4 regions of the Enterobacter sp. B79-1 genome follow, and region 1 is predicted to be linked to each of the others. Evidence: predicted binding sites of a transcription regulator. Region 1 holds the regulator's gene; each other region holds the start of a gene.
What was found. The regulator PurR, encoded in region 1, represses purine synthesis genes. The targets are predictions, from matches to a motif close to CANGCAAACGTTTGCNTG.

Region 1 (6,126 bases):
CATAGCTTCTCCATCACCTTGCTGTGATCAGAACCTTAAAACAGCGTAGACGCTTTTTTGGGTTTGTGAGAAATCTCACGGTAAATGCCCGCGAGGCTAATATCCGACGTAGAACAGAGGAAGGGAGATAACCCTTGCCGAAAAGCCTTCCATGGTAAAACGGGAGCACTCCGGCTCCCGTTAACACTTAATATTTATCGTATTTAATCGAACCAAATTTAGTATAGGCCTCAAAATTTGGTGATTCAATAGAAAATTCTTAGCAACCTAATCACTATGTCTTAACATAATTTCTGGCGCGATTATGCGTGCGACGTTTCCACCTTCTGACGCGCATTCTGCTCGCGCTGAGCGGAAGACTGCATACGGTAGCCAAGGGCAGCCAGCGCAACGGTCACCAGCATCACGCTGGTGGTGGTCAGGAGCGGCGTGACAATCAACGCAGAGACCACCAGACTCGCCAGGAAGCACAGACCCAGCTGTAACGTGTTCTGCAGCGCGGCGGCGCGTCCCGTCGCCTGTGGGAACGGACGTAACGCCTGCGCCACCACGATGGGGTAAATAGCACCGTTAGCGACTGCCATGACGCAGAAAGGAATCAAAATTTCGGTCAGGCCCGTACCCGGAATAAACCCGACGGCCCATGTGCCGAAAACGCTTAACGCGAACAGTACCAGTAGCCAGGGCAGCATCTGCTGGCCTTCCCACTTCTGCAGCGCTGCACGACAGCCGTAGCCGCCGACCAGGAAAGCAATGGTCTGCGGAACATAACTCAGGCCGATTGCCGCCGGGCTGTATCCCATATCGTGCAGAATGAACGGCGAGCCAGTCAGCCACGCGAAGAAACTGGCGGAACAGGCCGCGTAAATCAGGACGTTGCCGCGATAGGCTTTTGAACGCAGCAGCGAGGCAAAGGTCATCGGCTTCGCGTCAGGATGCGTCTCTTTTTTATGCGCAGGCTTGAGGAAAAACGCAGGCAGCATTAATACCAGCGTGATGGCAAAGAGCGTGGCGAAGATCGCCTGCCAGTCGAAATGGGCCAGGATCCAGCTTCCGAGCAACGGTGCGAGGGCAGGCGAGAGACCGACCAGCGGCATAATGGTGGCGAAAATTCGGTTAGTGCGTGATGCCGGGTAATAATCCGTCACCAGCGCCTGCCAGGTGACCGCTGCAGCACAGACGCCAACGGCCTGAATGAATCGCAGTACCAGCAGCCAAGTGGCGTCGCGTACCCACAGCATGCCCAGGCAGCCCACGGCAAAAATAGCCAGACCCAGCAGCAGCACCGGTTTACGACCAAAGCGGTCGGAGAGCGGTCCCCAGAGCAGTTGTGCGAAGGCAAAACCGGCGAGGAACAGGCTCAGGCTGGCGCTGATAGCGGCTGCGGGGGTTTGCAGATCTTCCTGCATCGCGGCAAAGGCGGGCAGATACATGTCGGTCGCTAAAAAGCCCAGCACGCTTAAGCCGCCGAGCCAGACTAAAAATCCTTTCCTGGGTTGCATTGTTTTATTCTCCTGAGGAGGCAGGTGTACGTTGGCGCAGAGTGTAGGGAGTGCAAAGCGGCTTGTGAAACGCTAATATTTGCTGAGTGCATTCAAATTTTTTGCAGGCAGAGCATGTGGTCAGATTATTCTCTTGAAGTGGTGGATGCTGTTGCCCGTAACGGCAGTTTCACCGGTGCCGCGCAGGAGTTACACCGCGTACCCTCGGCGATCAGTTACACCGTGCGTCAGCTGGAAGAGTGGCTGGCGGTTCCGCTGTTCGAGCGGCGTCATCGCGACGTGGAATTAACGCCTGCAGGGGCGTGGTTTTTGAAGGAAGGGCGTTCTGTCATCAAAAAAATGCAGATCACCCGCGAGCAGTGTCAGCAGATCGCTAACGGCTGGCGAGGCCATCTCTCCATCGCGGTGGATAATATCGTTAAGCCGGAACGGACCCGGCAAATGATCGTGGATTTCTATCGTCACTTTTCTGATGTCGAACTGCGGGTCTCCCAGGAGGTGTTCAACGGCGTCTGGGATGCGCTGGCGGATGGCAGGGTGGAGATGGCGATTGGTGCAACGCAGGCGATCCCCGTTGGGGGACGCTATGCATTTCGCGATATGGGGATGCTGAGCTGGACCTGCGTTGTCGCCAGCGATCATCCGCTGGCGGCAATGGAAGGCCCTCTCAGCGATGACACGCTGCGCAACTGGCCGTCGCTGGTGCTGGAAGATACCTCGCGCTCGCTGCCCAAGCGCATCACCTGGCTCCTGGACAACCAGCGCCGCGTGGTGGCCCCTGACTGGGAATCGTCGGCAACCTGTCTTTCTGCGGGGCTGTGCGTGGCGATGGTGCCCGTTCACTTCGCGCGTCCGCGCATCGATACCGGAGAGTGGACAGCGCTGACGCTGGAAAATCCGTTCCCGGATGCGGCCTGCTGTCTGACCTGGCAGCAAAACGACGTATCGCCTGCGATGGCCTGGCTTCTGGATTATCTGGGAGACAGTGAAACGTTGAATCGGGAGTGGCTACGGGAGCCAGCATAACTGGCTCCGTAAGCGATTAACGGCGATAGTCGCGGAACGGACCGTCCGCCACGGAGCGGCGCTCGATGAGGCGTGGGTGAACTTCAATCGACTGGGATTCTTCACGCTTGTTGACGATCCTGTCCATCAGCATGTTGAAAGCCGTTTCGCCCAGCGAGTCTTTTGGCTGGTGAATGGTGGTCAGCGCCGGGGTGAAGAAGCGCGCGTTACGCACGTTGTCATACCCGATCACGGAAATATCCTGCGGCACCCGCAGGCCCAGCTCGTCGGCGGCGCAGAGTGCGCCCATCGCCATAATATCGCCGCCACAGAAAACAGCCGTCGGGCGATGCGGTTGGGAGACAATCTGCTGCATTGCGCGGTAACCGGATTCCGGCTCAAAGTCGCCCTGGACAATCCAGTTTTCCGGCACGGTGATGAGCGCCTCTTCCATTGCCTTCATAAACCCGGCCAGACGGCCCGCACCGGTGTTGCGCTCCAGCGGACCCGGGATCACGCCAATCTCACGGTGACCGCGTTCGATCAGATAACGACCGGCCATATAGCCGCCTTCAAAGGCATTATCGATAACGGAATCGGTGAAGTCCGCGCGCGCTTCGCCCCAGTCCATCACCACCATCGGGATGTGGCGGTACTCTTCCAGCATGGACAGTACGGACTCTGGGTACTCGGAACACATTACCAGCAGGCCATCGACGCGCTTTTGCGCCATCATCGACAGGTAGGCGCGCTGCTTCTCAATGCTGTTCCACGCGTTGCCCAGAATCAGCGTATAGCCTTTCTGGAAGCAGTTTTTCTCAACGGCTTCGATGATTTCGGCAAAATAGGCCGCTTCACTGCTGGTCGCCAGCAAGCCAATCGACTTGGTGTGATTCACCTTCAGGCTGCGCGCAACCGCACTTGGGGAGTAATGTAACTCCTTGATCGCCGCCCAGACGGCGTTGCGCGTCTCTTCCGCGACGAAGCGGGTTTTGTTAATTACATGTGATACGGTTGTAGTGGAAACGTTTGCGCGTTTTGCTACGTCTTTTATTGTTGCCATTCAATGTCACTCCAGACCATATCCTAACCTCCTGAAAAACTTGAAGGTAAACGTTTGCCTTCTCTCACCCTTATTACGCAATCTTGAGTTGCGACACGCCGGGAAAACGACACAGGACGTCAGGAGGGGGTCAATGGCCGGTACGCTAATAAATTTAGCGTGGAATTTTGTCCTATCTTGATGAAAAGGGGAAGAGCTAAAGTGGATATCAGTTTAAATCCAGGAAGATTTTTGACGTAAACTGTGTAAAAATGAGCAAGCTCACTTTTCGTGGGGTGATTAAAAGGAGAAAAATTGATGAGTTCCGATCTGAAGTTTTCGCTGGTGACCACCTTTATCGTGCTGGCATTGATTGTTGCCGGTGGTTTGACGGCTGCGCTGCACTGATTTACGCGGGGGGAGAGTCCTCTCCCTCCTCATTTTCTTCCTATTGTTACCTCTCCGGCAAAAATCTTTTGCCAAAATGTTAACTTCTCAAATTTTGTGATTGATGTCATGCTTTTGACTTCTTAGTTCTGTGTCGCGTGATGACACGGCATCCGGAGTTGACTCATGAAAATCAATTTTCCTCTGCTGGCCCTGGCGATTGGCGCCTTTGGGATCGGCACCACTGAATTTTCCCCGATGGGGTTACTGCCTGTTATCGCACGCGGTGTAGACGTCTCTATTCCTGCGGCCGGGATGTTAATCAGCGCCTATGCCATCGGCGTGATGGTCGGGGCCCCGCTGATGACGCTGCTGCTGTCGCACCGCGCGCGTCGCAATGCGCTGATATTTTTGATGGCGATCTTTACGCTGGGCAACGTGCTCTCCGCGATTGCGCCGGATTACACCACTCTGATGCTGTCGCGTATTCTGACCAGCCTGAATCATGGCGCATTTTTCGGTCTGGGCTCGGTTGTTGCGGCAAGCGTGGTTCCGAAGCACAAGCAGGCCAGCGCGGTGGCGACCATGTTTATGGGGCTGACGATCGCCAACATAGGCGGTGTGCCTGCGGCCACCTGGCTGGGTGAAGTCATTGGCTGGCGAATGTCTTTCCTGGCGACAGCAGGGCTGGGCGTGGTGGCGATGGTGGCGCTGTTCTTCTCCTTACCGAAGGGGAGCGCCGGGGAACGTCCTGACGTGCGCAAAGAGCTGTCGGTGCTGATGCGTCCTCAGGTGCTTTCCGCGCTGCTGACCACGGTGCTGGGGGCAGGTGCGATGTTTACCCTCTACACCTATATTTCACCGGTGCTGCACGATATTACCCACGCGACGCCGATCTTTATTACCGCGATGCTGGTGCTGATAGGCGTGGGCTTCTCTATCGGTAACTATCTGGGCGGAAAACTGGCCGATCGCTCCGTGAGCGGTACGCTGAAAGGCTTTTTAACCCTGCTGATTGTCATCATGATTGCGATCCCGTGGCTGGCACGCAACGAATGGGGTGCGGCGATCGCAATGGTCGTGTGGGGTGCTGCCACCTTTGCCGTGGTACCACCGCTTCAGATGCGGGTGATGCGTGTCGCCCATGAAGCGCCAGGTCTCTCTTCTTCCGTGAATATCGGTGCGTTTAACTTGGGTAATGCGCTGGGGGCTGCAGCGGGCGGGGCGGTGATTTCCGGTGGGCTGGGATACAGTTTTGTGCCGGTGATGGGCGCAATTATTGCCGCACTCGGCCTGCTGTTAGTGCTGATGTCCGGTCGTAAACAGCCAGAAGCTGCCTGCGCGGCGGAATAAACAAAAACGCAGAAGGGCGAACCCTTCTGCGTGTCTCTTACGCGGCGAAGTTCTTCGCCACAAAGTCCCAGTTAGCCAGTGCCCAGAAGTGCTCCAGATAGTTAGGACGCGCGTTACGGTAATCAATGTAGTAAGCGTGTTCCCATACGTCCACGGTCATCAGCGGTTTAGCGCTGGTAGTCAGCGGGGTGCCCGCATTAGAGGTGGAAACGATAGCCAGCTTGCCATCCGCTTCTTTGACCAGCCACGTCCAGCCGGAACCGAAGTTTTTGATGGCCGCATCGGTAAACTTCGCTTTGAAGTCCGCGAAGCTGCCAAAAGCGGCGTTAATGGCGCTCGCCAGTTCACCGTCAGGTTCACCACCGGCATTTGGCGCCAGGCAGTGCCAGTAGAAGGTGTGGTTCCACACCTGAGCCGCGTTGTTAAACACGCCACCCTCTGAGCTACGGACGATCTCTTCCAGCGTTTTGCCTTCGAAATCGGTACCTTTAATGAGGTTGTTCAGATTGGTGACATAGGTTTGATGATGTTTGCCGTAATGGTACTCCAGCGTTTCCGCAGAAATGTGTGGTGCCAGGGCGTCTTTTGCATACGGTAGTGCAGGTAATTCGAACGACATTGCTTCTCTCCTTATTTTATTTGTACGTTGTCAATAACCCTACAGACAACAGGGAAAGGATAGCAAATTGAAAGAGTATGCAAAAGAGGAACTTACCCTGCCACGCGTGCGGCAGGGCAGGGGTTAGCGAATGGTTTTTGGCGTCATCACACGGCGCGCGCCAACGTAATGACGCACCCAGTAGTCTTCACTGAGTGAGGTAATCTGGATGTCCTGGC
Region 2 (6,126 bases), on a different contig from region 1:
ATCCATACCGGCGGAGACCGACGAGGAGACAATCGGCTGACGCGCGGCGATTGTGAGATTGCCGACGGCCGCATTGTGAACCGACATGGCAAAATCCGTGGGAGAAACAGGTTCTTCCGCCGCCAGCGCCTGCAGAATGCGGTAATTGCGCTCCAGTTCACCGTGGCGACTGCTGTAGACGACGGCGTCAATCTGGTGCTTTCGCAGCATCGCGAGGCCGATATCCACCGCCAGCCTGCTGCCAGAGTTGAGGCGGCGCGCGGTCATCATCGGCAGGTCGGTCAGTTTTGCCAGCGGCGCGGCGGGGTCGATAGCGTCAGACTGGCGTGACCAGTCCTGCCACGCAGCGGCATCGCCCAGTCCTGGCGCACGTGCCTGCCAGTCGATAATCGAGAGTGTAAATTTCATCTACGCGCGTCCGCGATAAACCTGTTTCTGTAACTTATTCTTCGCAAGCGCGATGAGCTGCGCACATCGTACAATGTTGTTGGCGCGCATGCGAATAAACGTCTCTTTTAGCCCTTTCCCTGCGATTAGCCCGGCAACCGGCTTTTTGGGCGACCTGGACCCAGCAGAATGGCGAGTTTACTGCCGCCTTTGGTGGTCTCCATCCAAATTTTACAGACGCTGGTGAGCGGTACCGACAGCAACATCCCGACGGGACCCAGCAGCCAGCCCCAGATCAGTAACGATAAAAACACCACCAGCGTCGACATGCCCAGGCGGTGGCCCATCATGCGCGGCTCGAGAATATTCCCCAGCACCATATGCACGACAAGGAAAAGCGCCCCGACCAGCATGCATTCGTAAAACCCGTTAAACAGGAAGGCCTGGATCATGGGCGGCACGGCGGAGAGCACCGCGCCAATGTTGGGCACGTAGTTTAACAGAAACGCCAGCACGCCCCACATCAGCGCGAACTGCACGCCCATTAGCATCAGCCCCAGCCAGACGATGATCCCGGTCCACAGGCTTAATAACGTTTTCAGCGCCAGATATTTGGTGACGCCCTTTAATGCGCGGTGCAAACCGGCAATGTGAATTTGCGGATTGTTCAGCGCAAAGCGCAGTTTGTAGGGCACGTGGCGGACTTCGAACAGCATAAACACCACCGTCATCACCAGCAGCAGAATGCTGGCCATCGCGCCGGAAAGGCCGGTCATCAGCGTGGTGGCGTAGGTCATCACCTTCTCTGAATCCATCCGGCGCAGCATCCGTTCTGGCGAAATATGCAGGTTGATAAACGGCATCATCTCCTGCAAATCAACCAGCTTGCGGGTGAGGGCTTTGTTGTATTGCGGCAGCATGGTCGAGAATTCACTCAGGGATGCGGCCAGTACGCCAAACAGCGCCGTCAGAACAATCAGCATGACGATGACGACGATAGTAATCGCCACCGGGCGGCTGACGCCGCGGCGTAAAAACCAGGTTACCAGCGGGTTGAGCACGATGGCAAAAAAGAGCGCCAGTAACAGCTGAACGATGATATCAGCCGCAGCGTGGATACCTGCCAGGATCACGACCAGACAGGCGAGTTTTAACAAAATGTGAAGTCCTGTTTTATCGGGCGGGCTGGCTGTCATACGAATTCCTTTTTCGGGGGGCTTGTTTATTGTAGTGCGCCGGATCCCCTTCGTCTGGGGTGTTACTCTGAAAGTCACTGCTGATTTTCATCTCTCTTCATGGTAATAGTGAAACACTGTTGCAAAAATCCAGGTTAAACCCATGCCCGAACCTTCCGCCGAACCGGCACTGAGCGGAGTGCGCCTCAATCTGCGCATTGTTTCTGTTGTGATTTTTAACTTCGCCAGCTATCTGACGATTGGCCTGCCGCTGGCGATCCTGCCGGGCTACGTTCACGACGTGATGGGCTTTAGCGCCTTCTGGGCGGGGCTGGTCATTAGCCTGCAATACTTTGCGACGCTGATAAGCCGCCCCCATGCGGGACGCTACGCCGATCTTTTTGGGCCGAAGAGCATTGTCGTCGTGGGGCTGTGTGGCTGCTTTCTGAGCGGGCTGGGGTACTTTCTGGCGGCCACCGCCAGCCAGTGGCCGCTGGTCAGTCTGGTGCTGCTGTGTCTGGGCCGCGTGATTCTGGGTATCGGGCAAAGCCTGGCGGGTACGGGTTCCACGCTCTGGGGCGTGGGCGTCGTCGGCGCATCGCACATCGGGCGGGTGATCTCCTGGAACGGGATTGTCACCTACGGCGCCATGGCGATTGGCGCGCCGCTTGGGGTGGTGTGTTACGCCTGGGGCGGTCTGTACGGCCTGTCCCTCACCATTATGGCGGTTGCGCTGCTGGCGATCCTGCTGGCGCTGCCGCGCCCGAAAGTGAAGGCCAGCAAGGGCAAGCCGCTGCCGTTTCGCGCGGTGCTGGGGCGCGTCTGGCCATACGGGATGGCGCTGGCGCTGGCGACCACCGGCTTTGGGGTGATCGCCACCTTCATCACCCTGTTTTACGACGCCAAAGGCTGGGACGGCGCGGCCTTTGCCTTAACCCTGTTTAGCTGTGCGTTTGTCGGCGCGCGACTGCTCTTCCCGAACGGCATTAACCGTCTGGGCGGGCTGAACGTGGCGATGATCTGCTTTGCGGTCGAAATCGTCGGGCTGCTGCTGACTGGGATCGCCACTGCGCCGTGGATGGCGAAAATCGGCGTCTTTCTTGCGGGGGCGGGCTTCTCTCTGGTCTTCCCGGCGCTGGGCGTGGTGGCGGTGAAGGCCGTGCCGCAGCAAAATCAGGGGGCCGCGCTCGCCACCTATACGGTGTTTATGGATATGTCGCTGGGGATCACCGGGCCGCTGGCAGGGCTGGTGATGGCCTGGGCTGGCGTGCCTGTTATCTATCTGGCGGCGGCAGGTTTAGTGGTGCTGGCGCTGATGCTGACGTGGCGGCTAAAAAAATGGCCCCCGGTGCACGCACCGGAGGCCACGTCATCCTCGTGAAAGATTACTGAATCACGAGGGTGTTAATGATGTTTTCTGCGGTAGTCTGCGCTTTCTGCTGGTCTTCCGCAGGCAGCGTGATTTGCAGGGTCAGCAGTTTGTTATCAACTTTACCCAGTACCACGGAAGAGTAAGCGGTCTGGCCTTTCGCAGAGATAATGCTGTCCAGCTGTTGCAGCGTGTGGCCTTTGAGTTCGATAGACTTATTGGTTACCACCTGCAGCTGCGGGTCGCGGCTACGCTGCTGATCTTCCAGACGTTTGGACAACACGCTTAGCTCTTCAGTGGTGTCGTCACCCACAATCACAATGACCGCTTTCTGACCGGTTGCGTCGGAATACACGTGCATGTTGTTCGCCTGGGTACCCAGCTTGCCGCTCTGATCGGTCATATCCGCTGGCAGAGAGAAACTGAGTTTACCGTCCAGCAGGCTTACCGGCTGCCCGGTCGCGTTGCTCTCTGCGGACGCGCCCTGTGCAGGCGTTTTCGTGTCGCTGTTATCACAGGCTGCAAGGCCAACAACCAGCAGGCCAATCCCGACATATTTAACCAGATTGCGCATTGACTTCTTCCTTTCGATAAACGGCCATAGCGGCTCATTCGCTCATCTTATCACAACTGATAGAGCGAACCTTTAACCTGCCTGCAATGCGGTGATTTCAGATTTATCTGCCAGCCTTTTCAGCAGCATATTCAGCAGCACGCCGTACATCGGCAGGAAGAACACAATGCTGATAAGCACCTTGAAGCAGTAGTCCACCAGGGCGATTTCCATCCAGTGTTCGGCCATGAACGCATCCGGGCTGCGCCAGAAGGCGATGAAGAAGAAGGCCAGCGTATCGCTCACGTTTCCGAACAGCGTGGAGGCGGTTGGCGCCATCCACCAGCGGTGATTTTGACGCAGGCGGTTAAACACGTGAACGTCAAGGATCTGCCCCAGCGCGTAGGCCATAAAGCTGGCGGCGGCGATACGGGCGACAAAGAGGTTGAAGTGCGTCAGCGCCTCAAAGCCCTGCCAGCTTCCCATGTAGAACAGGGAAGAGATCACATACGACACGAACAGCGCCGGGAGCATCACCGCGAAAATAATGCGACGCGCCAGCGGTGCGCCAAAGATTCGCACGGTCAGATCGGTGGCGAGGAAAATAAACGGAAAACTGAACGCGCCCCAGGTGGTATGGAAACCAAAAATGGAGATCGGGAGCTGCACCAGATAGTTGCTGGAGGTGATCACCAGCAGATGAAAAAGCGAAAGCCAGAACAACGCTTTTACGCGCTGCGATTGAGAAAACTGCGTCATATTGTGACCTTTTTATACGTTGGGGTGAGGGAACCCAATAAAAACCGCCGCATGATACTGCTTTGACGGGACTTTGCAATGGCTAATTTTCACGCAACCGTTAACCTGGTTTGCATTGGCGGCAACCGGGCGTAAACTACAGCCGTTTTATTTTGATCGAGAAGACCATGACCGACCTGTTTTCCAGCCCAGACCACACCCTTGACGCCCAGGGCCTCCGTTGCCCGGAGCCGGTAATGATGGTGCGCAAAACCGTGCGCACTATGCAGACCGGTGAAACGCTGCTGATCATCGCAGACGATCCGGCCACTACCCGCGACATTCCCGGCTTTTGTACCTTTATGGAGCACGAGCTGGTGGCGCAGCAGACCGAAACGCTGCCGTACCGGTATGTGATTCGTAAGGGGTAATTGCGGCAAGATGCCCTCACCCCGACCCTCTCCCACGGGGAGAGGGAGAAAACCTTTCTAAACCATCGTTTCAAATTTTCGCGCTTTTGTGAGGCGCTTCACCTCCGCTTTTCCAGCCGTAGTCTAATTTTTAAGCGTATAAAAATAAAACGCCGTTTTAACGCTTATCTCACTACCCTGGAGTTGACCCGATGAAAACGACCCTCAAGCCGTTACTGGCCGCGCTGTGTCTGTCTGCTTTTGCCTGCACCGCTTCTGCTCAAACCATCAAAGCTGCCGATGTACACCCCGAAGGCTACCCGAACGTGGTGGCGGTTCAGCACATGGGTGAAAAACTCAAGCAGCAAACCGACGGCAAGCTGGAGATCAAAGTCTTCCCCGGCGGCGTGCTCGGGGATGAAAAGCAGATGATTGAGCAGGCGCAGATGGGGGCCATCGACATGATCCGCGTCTCGATGGCGCCGGTTGCCGCCATCCTGCCGGATATCGAAGTCTTCACGCTGCCGTACGTCTTCCGCGATGAGGACCACATGCACAAGGTGATCGACGGCGATATCGGCAAGCAGATTGGCGACAAGCTGACCGCGAACCCGAAATCGAAGCTGGTGTTCCTCGGCTGGATGGATTCCGGCACCCGTAACCTGATCACCAAAGAGCCGATCGTTAAACCGGAAGATCTTAAAGGGAAAAAAATCCGCGTGCAGGGTAGCCCGGTGGCGCTCGCCACGCTGAAGGATATGGGGGCAAACTCGGTCGCGATGGGCGTGAGCGAAGTCTACAGCGGCATGCAGACCGGGGTGATCGACGGCGCGGAGAACAACCCGCCAACCTTTATCGCCCACAACTACATGCCGGTCGCCAAAAACTACACCCTCAGCGGCCACTTTATCACCCCGGAAATGCTCCTCTACTCAAAAGTGAAATGGGACAAGCTCAGCGCCGACGAGCAGCAAAAGGTCCTGACGCTGGCCCGCGAAGCGCAGTTCGAGCAGCGCAAGCTCTGGCAGGCCTATAACGACCAGGCGCTGGCGAAAATGAAGGCGGGTGGGGTGCAGTTCCACGACATCGACAAAACGGTGTTTATCAAAGCCACAGAGCCGGTGCGCGCCCAGTATGGCGACAAGCATCAGGATCTGATGAAAGCCATCGCTGACGTCCAGTAAAACGGAGTACGTATGTCCGAACTCTACCTGAAGTGGATGGACCGTCTGTACCTGCTCGCCATGACCGTGGCGGGCATCTCGCTGCTGGTGATGACGATCGTGATCCCGATTGGCATCTTCTCGCGCTACGTGCTTAACCGCGGAGAATCCTGGCCGGAGCCGATCGCCATTATCTGCATGGTGACCTTTACCTTTATTGGCGCAGCGGTAGGGTATCGCGCTGGGTCGCACATCGCGGTCAACATGCTCACCGACCGTCTGCCCGACATGCTGAAAAACCTCTGCGCCCGCGTGGTCGACCTGCTGATGC
Region 3 (6,126 bases), on a different contig from region 1:
CTTTGTAGCCACGGCTCAGGAACACTTCCACCATCGCTTTAGCGTTCTTAGCAACCTGCTGCTGGTAAACCTTGAACTCTGGCTCCATCGCTTCTTTCAACGCTACCGCTTTTGCGGCGATAACGTGCATCAGCGGGCCGCCCTGCGCGCTTGGGAACACGGCAGAGTTCAGTTTCTTATACAGATCTTCGTCACCGCCTTTCGCCAGGATCAGGCCACCGCGTGGACCCGCCAGGGTTTTGTGGGTGGTGGTGGTCACAACGTGAGCGTGTGGAACCGGGTTCGGGTAAACGCCTGCCGCGATCAGACCCGCAACGTGCGCCATATCCACGAACAGGTAAGCACCGATGCTGTCTGCGATTTCACGCATTTTTGCCCAGTCAACGATACCGGAGTAAGCAGAGAAGCCACCGATGATCATCTTCGGTTTGTGCTCTTTGGCCTGCTTAGCCATGTCTTCGTAGTCAATTTTACCGGACTCATCAATACCGTAAGGGATGATGTTGTACAGTTTGCCGGAGAAGTTAACCGGGGAGCCGTGAGTCAGGTGGCCGCCCTGCGCCAGGTTCATACCCAGAACGGTATCGCCCGGCTGCAGCAGCGCGGTGTAGACCGCGAAGTTAGCCTGAGAGCCTGAGTGCGGCTGCACGTTCGCGTAGTCTGCGCCAAAGAGTTCTTTCGCACGGTCAATCGCCAGTTGCTCAACGATATCAACGTACTCGCAACCGCCGTAGTAGCGCTTGCCCGGATAACCTTCAGCGTATTTGTTGGTCAGCTGAGAACCCTGCGCCTGCATCACGCGCGGGCTGGTGTAGTTTTCGGAGGCGATCAGTTCGATGTGCTCTTCCTGACGTACTTTTTCCTGCTCCATAGCCTGCCACAGTTCGGCATCATAATCGGCAATGTTCATTTCACGCTTTAACATCCGCATCTCCTGACTCAGCTAACAAGTAAATTTTGGCCTGAAAAGGCAGTCCCGTTGGACGACGGGCAACAGTATAACTGAATAGTTCTGCGATAACAGGTCTTGACAAACGATTTTACGCAAACGTTTACCTCCACGCCGCGCAAGGGTTTGAGGAATAAAGCTCTCATCATTTTCAACGGATTTCTTTTCAGGTTTGTGATGCATATTTTTCATCTTGCAAAGAACCATTTACAACGCAGGGTTATTTTTTATAAGATGCATTTAAAATACATCATTAAATATAACATCAGAAGGACGCGCTCATGCTCGACGCTCAAACCATCGCTACCGTTAAGTCCACCATTCCCCTGCTAGTGGAAACCGGCCCTAAACTCACCGCGCATTTCTACGATCGCATGTTTTCGCACAACCCGGAGCTCAAAGAAATTTTCAACATGAGCAACCAGCGCAATGGCGACCAGCGTGAAGCGTTGTTTAACGCCATCGCAGCCTACGCCAGCAATATCGAAAACCTTGCGGCACTGCTGCCTGCGGTAGAAAAGATTGCGCAGAAACATACCAGCTTCCAGATCCAGCCTGAGCAGTACAACATCGTGGGCGGCCACCTGCTGGCCACGCTGGACGAAATGTTCAGCCCGGGCCAGGAAGTGCTGGACGCGTGGGGTAAAGCCTACGGTGTGCTGGCAAACGTATTTATCAACCGTGAAGCGCAAATCTACCGCGAAAACGCCAGCAAGAACGGCGGCTGGGAAGGCACGCGCCCGTTCCGCATCGTCGAGAAAACCCCACGCAGTGCATTGATTACCAGCTTTGAATTTGAGCCGGTGGACGGTAAACCTGTGGCCGAATATCAACCGGGCCAGTATCTGGGCGTGTGGCTGAAGCCTGAAAGCTTCCCGCATCAGGAAATTCGCCAGTATTCCCTCACCCGCAAGCCAAACGGCAAAGGCTACCGCATTGCGGTGAAACGCGAAGATGGCGGTCAGGTCTCAACCTGGCTGCACAACGAAGCCAGCGTGGGCGATGTAGTTCATCTGGCCGCGCCGGCGGGTGATTTCTTTATGGCCGTTGACGGCAATACGCCAGTGACGCTGATCTCTGCGGGTGTCGGTCAAACGCCAATGCTGGCGATGCTCGATACGCTGGCAAAGGCAAACCACGACGCGCAGGTAAACTGGTTCCACGCCGCAGAGAACGGCGACGTTCACGCCTTTGCGGATGAAGTGAAAACGCTCGGGGCGTCCCTGCCGCGCTTCACCGCGCACACCTGGTATCGCCTGCCAACGGACGCAGACCGCCAGGCCTCACGCTTCGACAGCGAAGGTCTGATGAATTTAAGCCAGCATGAAGGGGCGTTTAGCGCACCGGACATGCAGTTTTACGTCTGTGGGCCGGTGGCGTTTATGCAGTATGCTGCGAAGCAGCTGGTTGAGCTGGGCGTGAACAAAGACAACATTCATTACGAATGTTTCGGGCCGCATAAGGTGCTGTAATGAAAAAGCCCCTCGTTCGAGGGGCTTTTTTTCGCCGGGTGGCGGCTGCGCCTTACCCGGCCTACAAAACCGTTGGCGCTGTTAAATCGCAGCGTCGTCTTCTTCACCGGTACGGATACGGATCACGCGCACCACGTCAAAGACGAAGATTTTCCCGTCGCCAATTTTGCCCGTCTGCGCGGTACGAATGATGGTATCCACGCAGGTATCGACGATATCGTCGCTGACCACGATTTCAATTTTCACTTTCGGCAGAAAGTCGACCATGTACTCCGCGCCACGGTAAAGCTCGGTGTGGCCCTTCTGACGACCAAAACCTTTCACTTCCGTTACTGTCATCCCGGTGATGCCAACTTCCGCCAGCGCTTCACGTACATCATCCAGTTTGAAAGGTTTAATAATCGCATCAATCTTTTTCATGGTGGGTCCTTAAACTCATGCCTGTAAGCTGCCTCGTAATCGATTGCTCACAGTACCATACGGCATTACTCTTTAAAATCGTTTGCTTCCAGCTCGTGGCGCGACAGCAGCTTGTAGAACTCGGTGCGGTTGCGTCCGGCCATGCGCGCCGCGTGGGTCACGTTACCCTTCGTAATCTGCAGCAGTTTGCGCAGGTAGTTCAGTTCGAACTGGTTACGCGCTTCGGCAAAGGTCGGCAACGCCGTATTTTCCCCTTCCAGCGCCTGCTCCACCAGCGCGTCGCTGATAACGGGCGACGACGTCAGCGCCACGCACTGCTCAATCACGTTGACCAACTGGCGCACGTTGCCAGGCCACCCGGCGGTCATTAGCCTTTTCATTGCATCCGTGGAAAACGCGCGCACGAAGGGTTTATGGCGATCCGCGGACTGGCGCAGCAGATGGTTTGCCAGCAGTGGGATATCTTCCGCACGCTCGGCCAGCGCAGGAATTTTCAGGTTCACCACGTTCAGGCGGTAGTAGAGATCTTCACGAAACTCATTGCGCGCCATCACTTTTGGCAGATCCCGGTGGGTGGCGGAAATAATACGCACGTTGATGTCGATATCGCGGTTGCTGCCGAGCGGACGCACCTTTCTCTCCTGCAACACGCGCAGCAGTTTCACCTGCAACGGCGCAGGCATATCGCCAATCTCGTCGAGGAACAGCGTGCCGCCTTCCGCCGCCTGGAACAACCCTTCCCGGCTGCTCACCGCGCCGGTGAAGGCGCCGCGCGCGTGACCAAAGAGTTCAGACTCGAGCAGTTGCTCCGGAAGCGCACCGCAGTTAATGGCGATAAAGGCATTTTTAGCGCGCGGGCTGGCGTTGTGGATCGCCTGCGCCAGGATCTCTTTCCCGGTACCGCTCTGGCCGTTGATCAAAACGCTGACGTCAGATTGCGCCACCATTCGCGCCTGCTCAAGCAGACGCAGCATGACAGGGCTTCGCGTCACGATGGACTCGCGCCAGGCATCATCACCAGAAGGCGCGGCATGCTCCAGCGCGCTGTCGATGGCTTTATAAAGCGCGTCTTTGTCCACCGGTTTAGTGAGGAAGCTGAACACCCCTTGCTGAGTTGCCGCGACCGCATCCGGGATCGAGCCGTGGGCGGTCAAGATGATAACCGGCATGCCGGGCTGCTGCTTTTGAATCTCTGCAAAAAGCTGCAGGCCATCCATTTCGTCCATCCGCAGATCGCTGATCACCAGATCAATTTTCTCGCGGCTGAGCACTTTCAGCCCCTCCTGCCCGCTTTCCGCCGTCACAACGCTGTAGCCTTCACTGACCAGGCGCATTCCCAGCAGCTTTAACAGCCCAGGATCGTCATCGACCAGTAAGAGATGGGCAGGTTTACGGCTTGTCATGGCTTCACATCCTCTTCTTTCTGCGCGTCACCGTCCGGCGACGCGGCAGAATTTCCTTTCGACGAATCCGGCAAATAGCTGCCTGCGGGTTTACGCGTCGACAGTTGCCTTTCAATATCGGTCAGATTTTCAAGCTTGCGCGTGGTGGTCTCAAGCTGGGTGCGCAGATAATTCTGCTGCTGGCGAAGCGTATCAAGCTCGCCGTCCGTTGACTGCTGTAATTTGCTGTAGCGGGAACGCTCTTCAGACAGCTGAAGCTGTAATGCCTGGCCGTCCCGCCAGAGTTGATATATCGGCCGCACCTGCGCAGGAATGTTGGCGCTGAACGCGTCCAGACGCGTGATATTCGTGCGGCGCTCCACGGGCGTGATTTTGGCATCGCCAAGCAGAATGGCACGTTTAAAGGTCGCCTGCCATGCGTTGTCGCCCCACATCGTGGCTTGCGCCCGTGCCTCTACGGGTTCCAGACGCTGCGCACAATCGATGCCACGCAGCCAAAACAGCGGGTTGGTATCAACTTCATGTCCTGATAAGTGCCAGATGCCCTCGCAGGGGGTGGTCAGGAAATCCGCCAGCTGATTTTCAGGCCATTTTTCTTCCGGCTTTTCACTGATTGCGCTCTTCGGGGCATGGGTCACACACCCTGCCAGCAGTAAACACGGCAGACTTAGACGTACGGTATTGCGGGAAAACATCGCGCGTGCGGCGCGGAAAAAAACGTGTGACATACTCACCAGACTTAGATTCATTTTATTGATTTTCCGGCTTAAGAGGCAGTTCGATACGAAAGCACACATCCGACCGTTCATCACTGACGATATTCAGTTCGCCGTGCATGCGTCGTATGCCGTCGCGGGCAATACTGAGCCCCAGACCACTTCCTTTTACCGCACCTTTTCGCTGATGACTGCCCTGGAAAAAGGGTTCAAAAATCATCGTTTTTTCTTCATCCGGAATCGGGGTGCCCGTATTCGCTACATCGATAAACACCCGGGAACCCGCCCTGTAGCTTCGGATATAAATGTTACCGGATTCAGTACCATAGTGCACCGCATTGGAATAAAGATTATCCAGAACACTCATAAACAGCATGGGCTCTGCAAGACAAGCGGGCTCGCTAAGATCGACCTGGGTATGCATCATTTTAGCTCTTGCTGGCAGGCTATGGGCGGAGATCACCATATCCACTATCGGTGCAATCTCCACATTTTCCAGTACCACTGCCCCGTCCGCCAGCTTACGGTTGTAGTCCAGCAGTTGCTCAATCAGCTTTTGCAGATTCCGGCTGCTGTCATCGAGGATCTCGACAATCTCTTTTTGCTCAGAGGTCAGCGGGCCAGCCACTTCGTCCGCCAGCAGCTCGGTGCCTTCTCGTATGCTGGCGAGAGGCGTTTTGAGTTCGTGGGAAATGTGACGGAGGAACTGATGACGCTGCGTTTCCAGCCACGCCAGACGTTCGGAAAGCCAGATGATCCGCTGACCCACTGAACGCAGCTCGCGCGGCCCGGTGAAAACAACCGTATCCCCGAGAGACTTCCCCTCACCCAGACGGTTAATCATCCGCTGTATGCCCTTCACCGGACCGATAATCATGCGGGTGAACAGCAGAACCAGAGCAAGACTGACCAGGAACAGGACCAGCGCCTGCCAGCCGAAGAATTGACCGCGCTCGGCGATTTCCTGCTGCAGCTGCTGCCCGCGAGAGAAGATCACCGTGCGTGTAGACTGGACCATTTCCGTATTGGCATTAGCAAAAGCTTCCAGCCGCGCGGCGGCGGCGGCATCCGGGCCGCTATTTTTACACTGTAGCTGAGCCAGATCGTTCAGGTCCTGACGTAATGCCTGGTAGAGTTTGTCGTCCGGCAGCACGCCCGCGTGGGCA
Region 4 (6,126 bases), on a different contig from region 1:
CAGCCCTGCGTCAGCGCCGCTTTATCTTCTTCGGTGATATCCAGTGCAAAGCCGCGACGCTCGAAGTAGTTGAGCAGATGCTGCGGGTACCTGCCGCGCACGTGCACGTCGGTGAACCAGTAGCGGCGGTGCATGGCGTTCATCGCCATCATCATGTCGTCCGGCGCGCAGGTCAGCGGATAGATAGGACACATGGCAATCATGCAGCCGATCTGCAGCGACGGGTTAATCTCGCGTCCCGCCTTCACCGCCAGGGCGCTGGCCACCAGCTCATAGTGCGCGGCCTGGAACATCACCGGCTCTCGGTCTTCACCCGGCGCGTACTTCAGCCCGGAGTTGGTAAACGGCGCAAAGTCTTCGTGGAAGTTAGCCTGGTTGTTGATCTCGTTAAAGGTCATCCAGTACTTCACCTTATGCTGGTAGCGCTGGAAAACCACTTTTGCGAAGCGAACAAAGAAGTCGATCAGCTTACGGTTGCGCCAGCCGCCGTATTCGGTGACCAGATGGAAAGGCATCTCGAAGTGAGAAAGCGTAATCACCGGTTCAATGCCGTGCTTCAGGCACTCGTCGAACAGATCGTCATAGAATTTCAGGCCTGCCTCGTTAGGCTCAAGCTCGTCCCCTTTCGGGAAGATCCGCGTCCAGGCGATAGAGGTGCGGAAACATTTGAACCCCATCTCGGCAAAGAGTTTGATGTCTTCTTTATAGCGATGGTAGAAATCGATGGCTTCGTGGTTAGGGTAATTTTTCCCGTCCAGCACGCCGTTGGTGATTTCACGCGGCACGCCGTGCGCGCCTGCGGTCATCACATCGGCCACGCTCACGCCCTTGCCGCCCTCTTTCCAGCCGCCTTCGAGCTGGTGCGCCGCTACGGCCCCACCCCACAGAAAACCTGCTTTAAATCCTGACATTTGCTTTCCCTCATTCTGCGTTATTTTCTGCAAAAACAATTACAGAAACCGGTTTCAGTTCGATGATGTGCAAAGGGAATACCCGTTGCAAGCAGTTCTCAGAAACCGGTTTCATTTTCGTGAACAGAGTCAAGTTTGGCTGCATCCACGGGACAGACAGAAAAAAAGATCCCCACGTCCAGAATAGGCTCGCAAACGTTTGCCTGGACTGTTAGAATTGCGCCGATTTTTCTTACTAGCTATGCAATCGCGTGGGGATTTAAGCCGTGACCAACAAAACTTCTCTCAGCTACAAAGATGCCGGTGTTGATATTGACGCAGGTAATGCGCTGGTTGACCGAATCAAAGGTGTGGTGAAGAAAACCCGCCGCCCGGAAGTGATGGGTGGCCTGGGTGGCTTCGGCGCGCTGTGCGCACTGCCGCAAAAATATCGTGAACCTGTTCTGGTCTCGGGTACTGACGGCGTAGGCACCAAACTGCGCCTGGCGATGGATTTAAAACGTCACGACACGATCGGTATCGATCTGGTCGCGATGTGCGTGAACGATCTGGTGGTACAGGGCGCAGAGCCGCTGTTCTTCCTCGATTACTACGCGACCGGCAAACTGGATGTGGACACCGCAGCCAGCGTGATTAGCGGTATCGCCGAAGGCTGCCTGCAGTCCGGCTGTGCGCTGGTCGGCGGCGAAACCGCGGAAATGCCGGGCATGTACCACGGTGAAGATTATGACGTCGCAGGCTTCTGCGTCGGCGTAGTAGAAAAATCAGAAATTATCGACGGCAGCAAAGTGGCCGACGGCGATGTGCTGATCGCGCTGGCCTCCAGCGGTCCGCACTCAAACGGTTATTCCCTGGTACGTAAAATCCTCGAAGTGAGCGGCTGCGACCCGCTGACCACCGAGCTGGACGGTAAACCGCTGGCTGACCATCTGCTGGCACCGACCCGCATCTATGTGAAAAACGTGCTGGAACTGATCGAGAGCGTCGACGTTCACGCCATTGCTCACCTGACCGGCGGCGGCTTCTGGGAAAACATCCCGCGCGTTCTGCCGGACAACACCCAGGCGGTGATCGACGAATCCTCATGGCAGTGGCCAGCCGTCTTCAACTGGCTGCAGACCGCAGGCAACGTGAGCTCTCACGAAATGTACCGCACCTTTAACTGCGGCGTGGGTATGGTTATCGCCCTGCCAGCAAGCGAAGCGGATAAAGCCGTTAAGCTGCTGACTGAAAAAGGTGAAAACGCGTGGAAAATCGGTACGATTAAAGCTTCCGATTCCGAACAGCGTGTGGTCATTGAATGAAAAACATCGTGGTGCTCATTTCCGGCAACGGAAGCAATTTGCAGGCAATCATAGACGCCTGCAAACAGAAGAAAATCAATGGCACCATTCGGGCAGTCTTCAGCAACAAGGCCGACGCGTTCGGCCTTGAGCGCGCGCGGGAAGCGAACATTCCCGCGCACGCGCTGGAAGCCAGCCAGTTCGCCGGGCGTGAGGCCTTTGACCGCGAACTGGTGCAGGAGATCGATGCCTACGCGCCGGACGTGGTGGTGCTGGCGGGTTACATGCGTATCCTGAGCCCGGCATTTGTCGAACACTTCGCCGGACGTCTGCTGAATATTCACCCTTCTCTTCTGCCGAAATATCCCGGCCTGCACACCCATCGTCAGGTGCTGGAAAACGGTGACGAGGAGCACGGCACCTCTGTCCATTTCGTGACCGACGAACTGGACGGCGGCCCGGTGATCCTGCAGGCAAAAGTGCCGGTCTTTGACGGCGACAGCGAAGACGACGTGACCGAACGCGTACAGACCCAGGAACATGCCATTTATCCGCTGGTGGTAAGCTGGTTTGTTGAGGGGCGTCTGGAGATGCGCGACGGCGCAGCCTGGCTGGACGGCGTGAAGTTACCCCCGCAGGGTTATGCGGCCGAAGAGTAGTTTGTTATGTCGGGTGGCGCTGCTGTGCTTACCCGACCTGTACATTGCATTACCCGATATTCCCTTCTCCAACCCTCTAAATTCCCCAACAAAAAAAATAACTGTCATACTTTTCTGGCACTGTTGGACATATCGTGGAAATGCTCGCCATAATAAGGACGAGACGGATTTACCACGTCCTGTGATTGAACTGGAGTGTGAGCTGTAATGGGTCAGGAAAAGTTATATATCGAGAAAGAGCTAAGCTGGTTAGCATTCAACGAGCGTGTACTCCAGGAAGCGGCAGACAAAAGTAACCCGCTGATCGAGCGTATGCGTTTTTTGGGCATTTATTCCAACAACCTGGATGAGTTCTACAAGGTTCGCTTTGCCGAACTGAAGCGGCGGATCATCATCAGCGAAGAGCAGGGGTTAAATTCCCACTCGCGCCATCTGCTTGGAAAAATCCAGTCTCGCGTTATGAAAGCCGATCAGGAATTTGATGGCCTCTACAACGAGCTGCTGCTGGAAATGGCGCGCAACCAAATCTTCCTGATTAACGAACGCCAGCTCTCCGCCAACCAACAGACCTGGCTGCGCCACTACTTTAAACACTATCTGCGCCAGCACATCACCCCTATTCTGATTAACCGCGAAACCGATCTGGTCCAGTTCCTGAAGGACGATTACACCTATCTGGCGGTCGAAATTATTCGCGGTGAGAATATCAGCTACGCGCTGCTGGAGATCCCGTCCGATAAGGTCCCGCGCTTTGTGAACCTGCCGCCGGAAACCCCGCGCCGTCGCAAGCCGATGATCCTGCTGGATAACATCCTGCGCTACTGCCTGGACGACATCTTCAAAGGTTTCTTCGATTACGATGCGTTAAATGCCTATTCCATGAAGATGACCCGCGACGCCGAATATGACCTGGTGCACGAGATGGAAGCCAGCCTGATGGAGCTGATGTCCTCGAGCCTCAAGCAACGTCTGACGGCCGAGCCGGTCCGCTTCGTCTATCAGCGCGACATGCCGGACGCGATGGTCGAAATGCTGCGCGAGAAGCTGACCATCTCCCGCTACGACTCGATCATTCCCGGCGGGCGCTACCACAACTTTAAAGACTTTATTGGCTTCCCGAACGTCGGCAAAGCCAATCTGGTGAACAAACCACTGCCGCGCCTGCGCCATCTTTGGTTCGATAAATTCCGTAACGGATTCGACGCCATCCGCGAGCGCGATGTCCTGCTTTACTATCCGTACCACACCTTTGAACACGTGCTGGAACTGCTGCGTCAGGCGTCGTTCGACCCGAACGTGCTGGCGATCAAAATCAACATTTACCGCGTAGCAAAAGATTCCCGCATCATTGACGCGATGATCCACGCGGCGCACAACGGCAAGAAAGTGACGGTCGTGGTCGAGCTGCAGGCACGATTTGACGAAGAGGCGAACATCCACTGGGCGCGTCGTCTGACGGAAGCGGGCGTGCACGTTATCTTCTCCGCGCCGGGGCTGAAAATTCACGCCAAGCTGTTCCTGATCTCCCGTAAAGAAGGTGACGACGTGGTGCGTTACGCCCACATCGGTACCGGGAACTTTAACGAGAAAACCGCGCGTATTTACACCGACTACTCGCTCTTAACCGCCGACGCGCGCATCACCAACGAAGTGCGTCGGGTATTCAACTTTATCGAGAACCCGTACCGCCCGGTCAACTTCGACTATCTGCTGGTGTCACCGCAGAACTCGCGCCGCCTGCTGTACGATATGATCGACAAAGAGATCGCCAACGCGCAGAACGGCTTGTCGTCGGGCATCACGCTGAAGCTCAACAACCTCGTTGATAAAGGACTGGTGGACAGGCTGTATGCGGCATCCAGCTCCGGCGTTCCGGTTAACCTGCTGATTCGCGGTATGTGTTCGTTGATCCCGGAACTGGAAGGCATCAGCGACAATATTCGCGTGATCAGCATCGTTGACCGCTATCTGGAACATGACCGGATCTACATTTTCGATAATGCAGGCGACAAGCGGGTTTATCTTTCTTCTGCAGACTGGATGACGCGCAATATTGATTACAGAATTGAAGTCGCGGCGCCGCTGTTGGACCCGCGCCTGAAACAGCAGATCCTCGATATTATCGAGATTTTGTTTAGCGATACGGTGAAAGCACGTTATATCGACAAAGAACTCAGTAATCGCTACGTACCGCGCGGCAATCGCCGAAAAGTGCGGTCGCAGCTGGCGATTTACGATTACATCAAATCACTCGAGCAACCCGATTAACCTATGCCGATAAATGATAATACGCCACGACCGCAGGAGTTTGCCGCGGTCGATCTTGGTTCAAACAGTTTCCACATGGTCATCGCCCGTGAGGTAGATGGTGCGTTACAGATCATCGGTCGTCTGAAGCAGCGCGTGCATCTGGCCGATGGCCTGGACGCGCGCAGCATGCTCAGCGAAGAGGCGATGGAGCGCGGCTTAAACTGCCTGTCGCTGTTTGCGGAACGCCTGCAGGGTTTTTCACCCTCCAGCGTTTGCATCGTGGGAACGCATACGCTGCGTCAGGCGCTGAATGCGCCGGAGTTTCTCAAGCGCGCAGAGAAGGTTATCCCCTACCCGATTGAGATTATTTCCGGTAACGAAGAAGCGCGTCTGATTTTTATGGGCGTGGAGCATACGCAGCCGGAGAAAGGCCGCAAGCTGGTGATCGACATCGGCGGCGGCTCAACGGAGCTGGTGATCGGCGAAGACTTTGAGCCGCGCCTGGTGGAAAGCCGCCGCATGGGCTGCGTCAGCTTCGCGCAGATGTATTTCCCGGGCGGCACTATTACCCGCGAAAACTTCCAGCGCGCGCGCATGGCCGCCGTCCAGAAGCTGGAAAACCTGGCGTGGCAGTATCGCATTCAGGGCTGGAACGTGGCGCTGGGTGCATCCGGCTCGATTAAAGCCGCCCATGAAGTGCTGCTGGCAATGGGTGAAAAAGACGGAATTATTACCCCTGAGCGTCTGGTTCTGCTCACCGAAGAGGTGCTGAAGCATAAAAGCTTCGATGCCCTGAGCCTGCCGGGCCTGTCCGATGAGCGGAAATCGGTCTTCGTACCGGGGCTTGCGATCCTGTGCGGCGTGTTTGATGCGCTGGCGATTAAGGAGCTGCGTCTTTCTGACGGCGCGCTGCGTGAAGGCGTGCTGTACGAGATGGAGGGCCGCTTCCGCCATCAGGACATTCGCAGCCGCACCGCGCAGAGCCTGGCGAACCAGTACAACATCGACCGCGAGCAGGCGAAG

Region 2: tusA (sulfurtransferase TusA) is a predicted target of PurR. The motif match lies at 4,334-4,351, and genes of this name have one in related genera.
Region 3: glyA (serine hydroxymethyltransferase) is a predicted target of PurR. The motif match lies at 1,042-1,059, and genes of this name have one in related genera.
Region 4: purM (phosphoribosylformylglycinamidine cyclo-ligase) is a predicted target of PurR. The motif match lies at 1,100-1,117, and genes of this name have one in related genera.

Annotation. Positions count from the first base shown of each region.
Region 1 is NZ_JBYAZJ010000001.1:769,432-775,557, reverse strand. Features, by position in the region: gene cfa (cyclopropane fatty acyl phospholipid synthase) at 1-3, opposite strand, end outside; gene punC (purine nucleoside transporter PunC) at 303-1,502, opposite strand; gene punR (DNA-binding transcriptional activator PunR) at 1,617-2,528, shown strand; gene purR (HTH-type transcriptional repressor PurR) at 2,545-3,570, opposite strand; gene cydH (cytochrome bd-I oxidase subunit CydH) at 3,868-3,957, shown strand; gene AC2T6E_RS03690 (MFS transporter) at 4,123-5,289, shown strand; gene sodB (superoxide dismutase [Fe]) at 5,327-5,908, opposite strand; gene AC2T6E_RS03680 (C40 family peptidase) at 6,032-6,126, opposite strand, start outside.
Region 2 is NZ_JBYAZJ010000009.1:76,987-83,112, forward strand. Features, by position in the region: gene AC2T6E_RS20200 (beta-ketoacyl synthase chain length factor) at 1-408, opposite strand, end outside; gene AC2T6E_RS20205 (AI-2E family transporter) at 534-1,583, opposite strand; gene AC2T6E_RS20210 (MFS transporter) at 1,726-2,943, shown strand; gene AC2T6E_RS20215 (DcrB family lipoprotein) at 2,948-3,505, opposite strand; gene AC2T6E_RS20220 (7-cyano-7-deazaguanine/7-aminomethyl-7-deazaguanine transporter) at 3,578-4,243, opposite strand; gene tusA (sulfurtransferase TusA) at 4,411-4,653, shown strand; gene AC2T6E_RS20230 (TRAP transporter substrate-binding protein) at 4,845-5,816, shown strand; gene AC2T6E_RS20235 (TRAP transporter small permease) at 5,829-6,126, shown strand, end outside.
Region 3 is NZ_JBYAZJ010000008.1:186,676-192,801, forward strand. Features, by position in the region: gene glyA (serine hydroxymethyltransferase) at 1-925, opposite strand, end outside; gene hmpA (NO-inducible flavohemoprotein) at 1,231-2,421, shown strand; gene glnB (nitrogen regulatory protein P-II) at 2,503-2,841, opposite strand; gene glrR (two-component system response regulator GlrR) at 2,907-4,244, opposite strand; gene qseG (two-component system QseEF-associated lipoprotein QseG) at 4,241-4,993, opposite strand; gene qseE (two component system sensor histidine kinase QseE/GlrK) at 4,995-6,126, opposite strand, start outside.
Region 4 is NZ_JBYAZJ010000008.1:112,759-118,884, forward strand. Features, by position in the region: gene AC2T6E_RS19345 (6-phospho-beta-glucosidase) at 1-911, opposite strand, end outside; gene purM (phosphoribosylformylglycinamidine cyclo-ligase) at 1,178-2,215, shown strand; gene purN (phosphoribosylglycinamide formyltransferase) at 2,212-2,853, shown strand; gene ppk1 (polyphosphate kinase 1) at 3,061-5,121, shown strand; gene ppx (exopolyphosphatase) at 5,125-6,126, shown strand, end outside.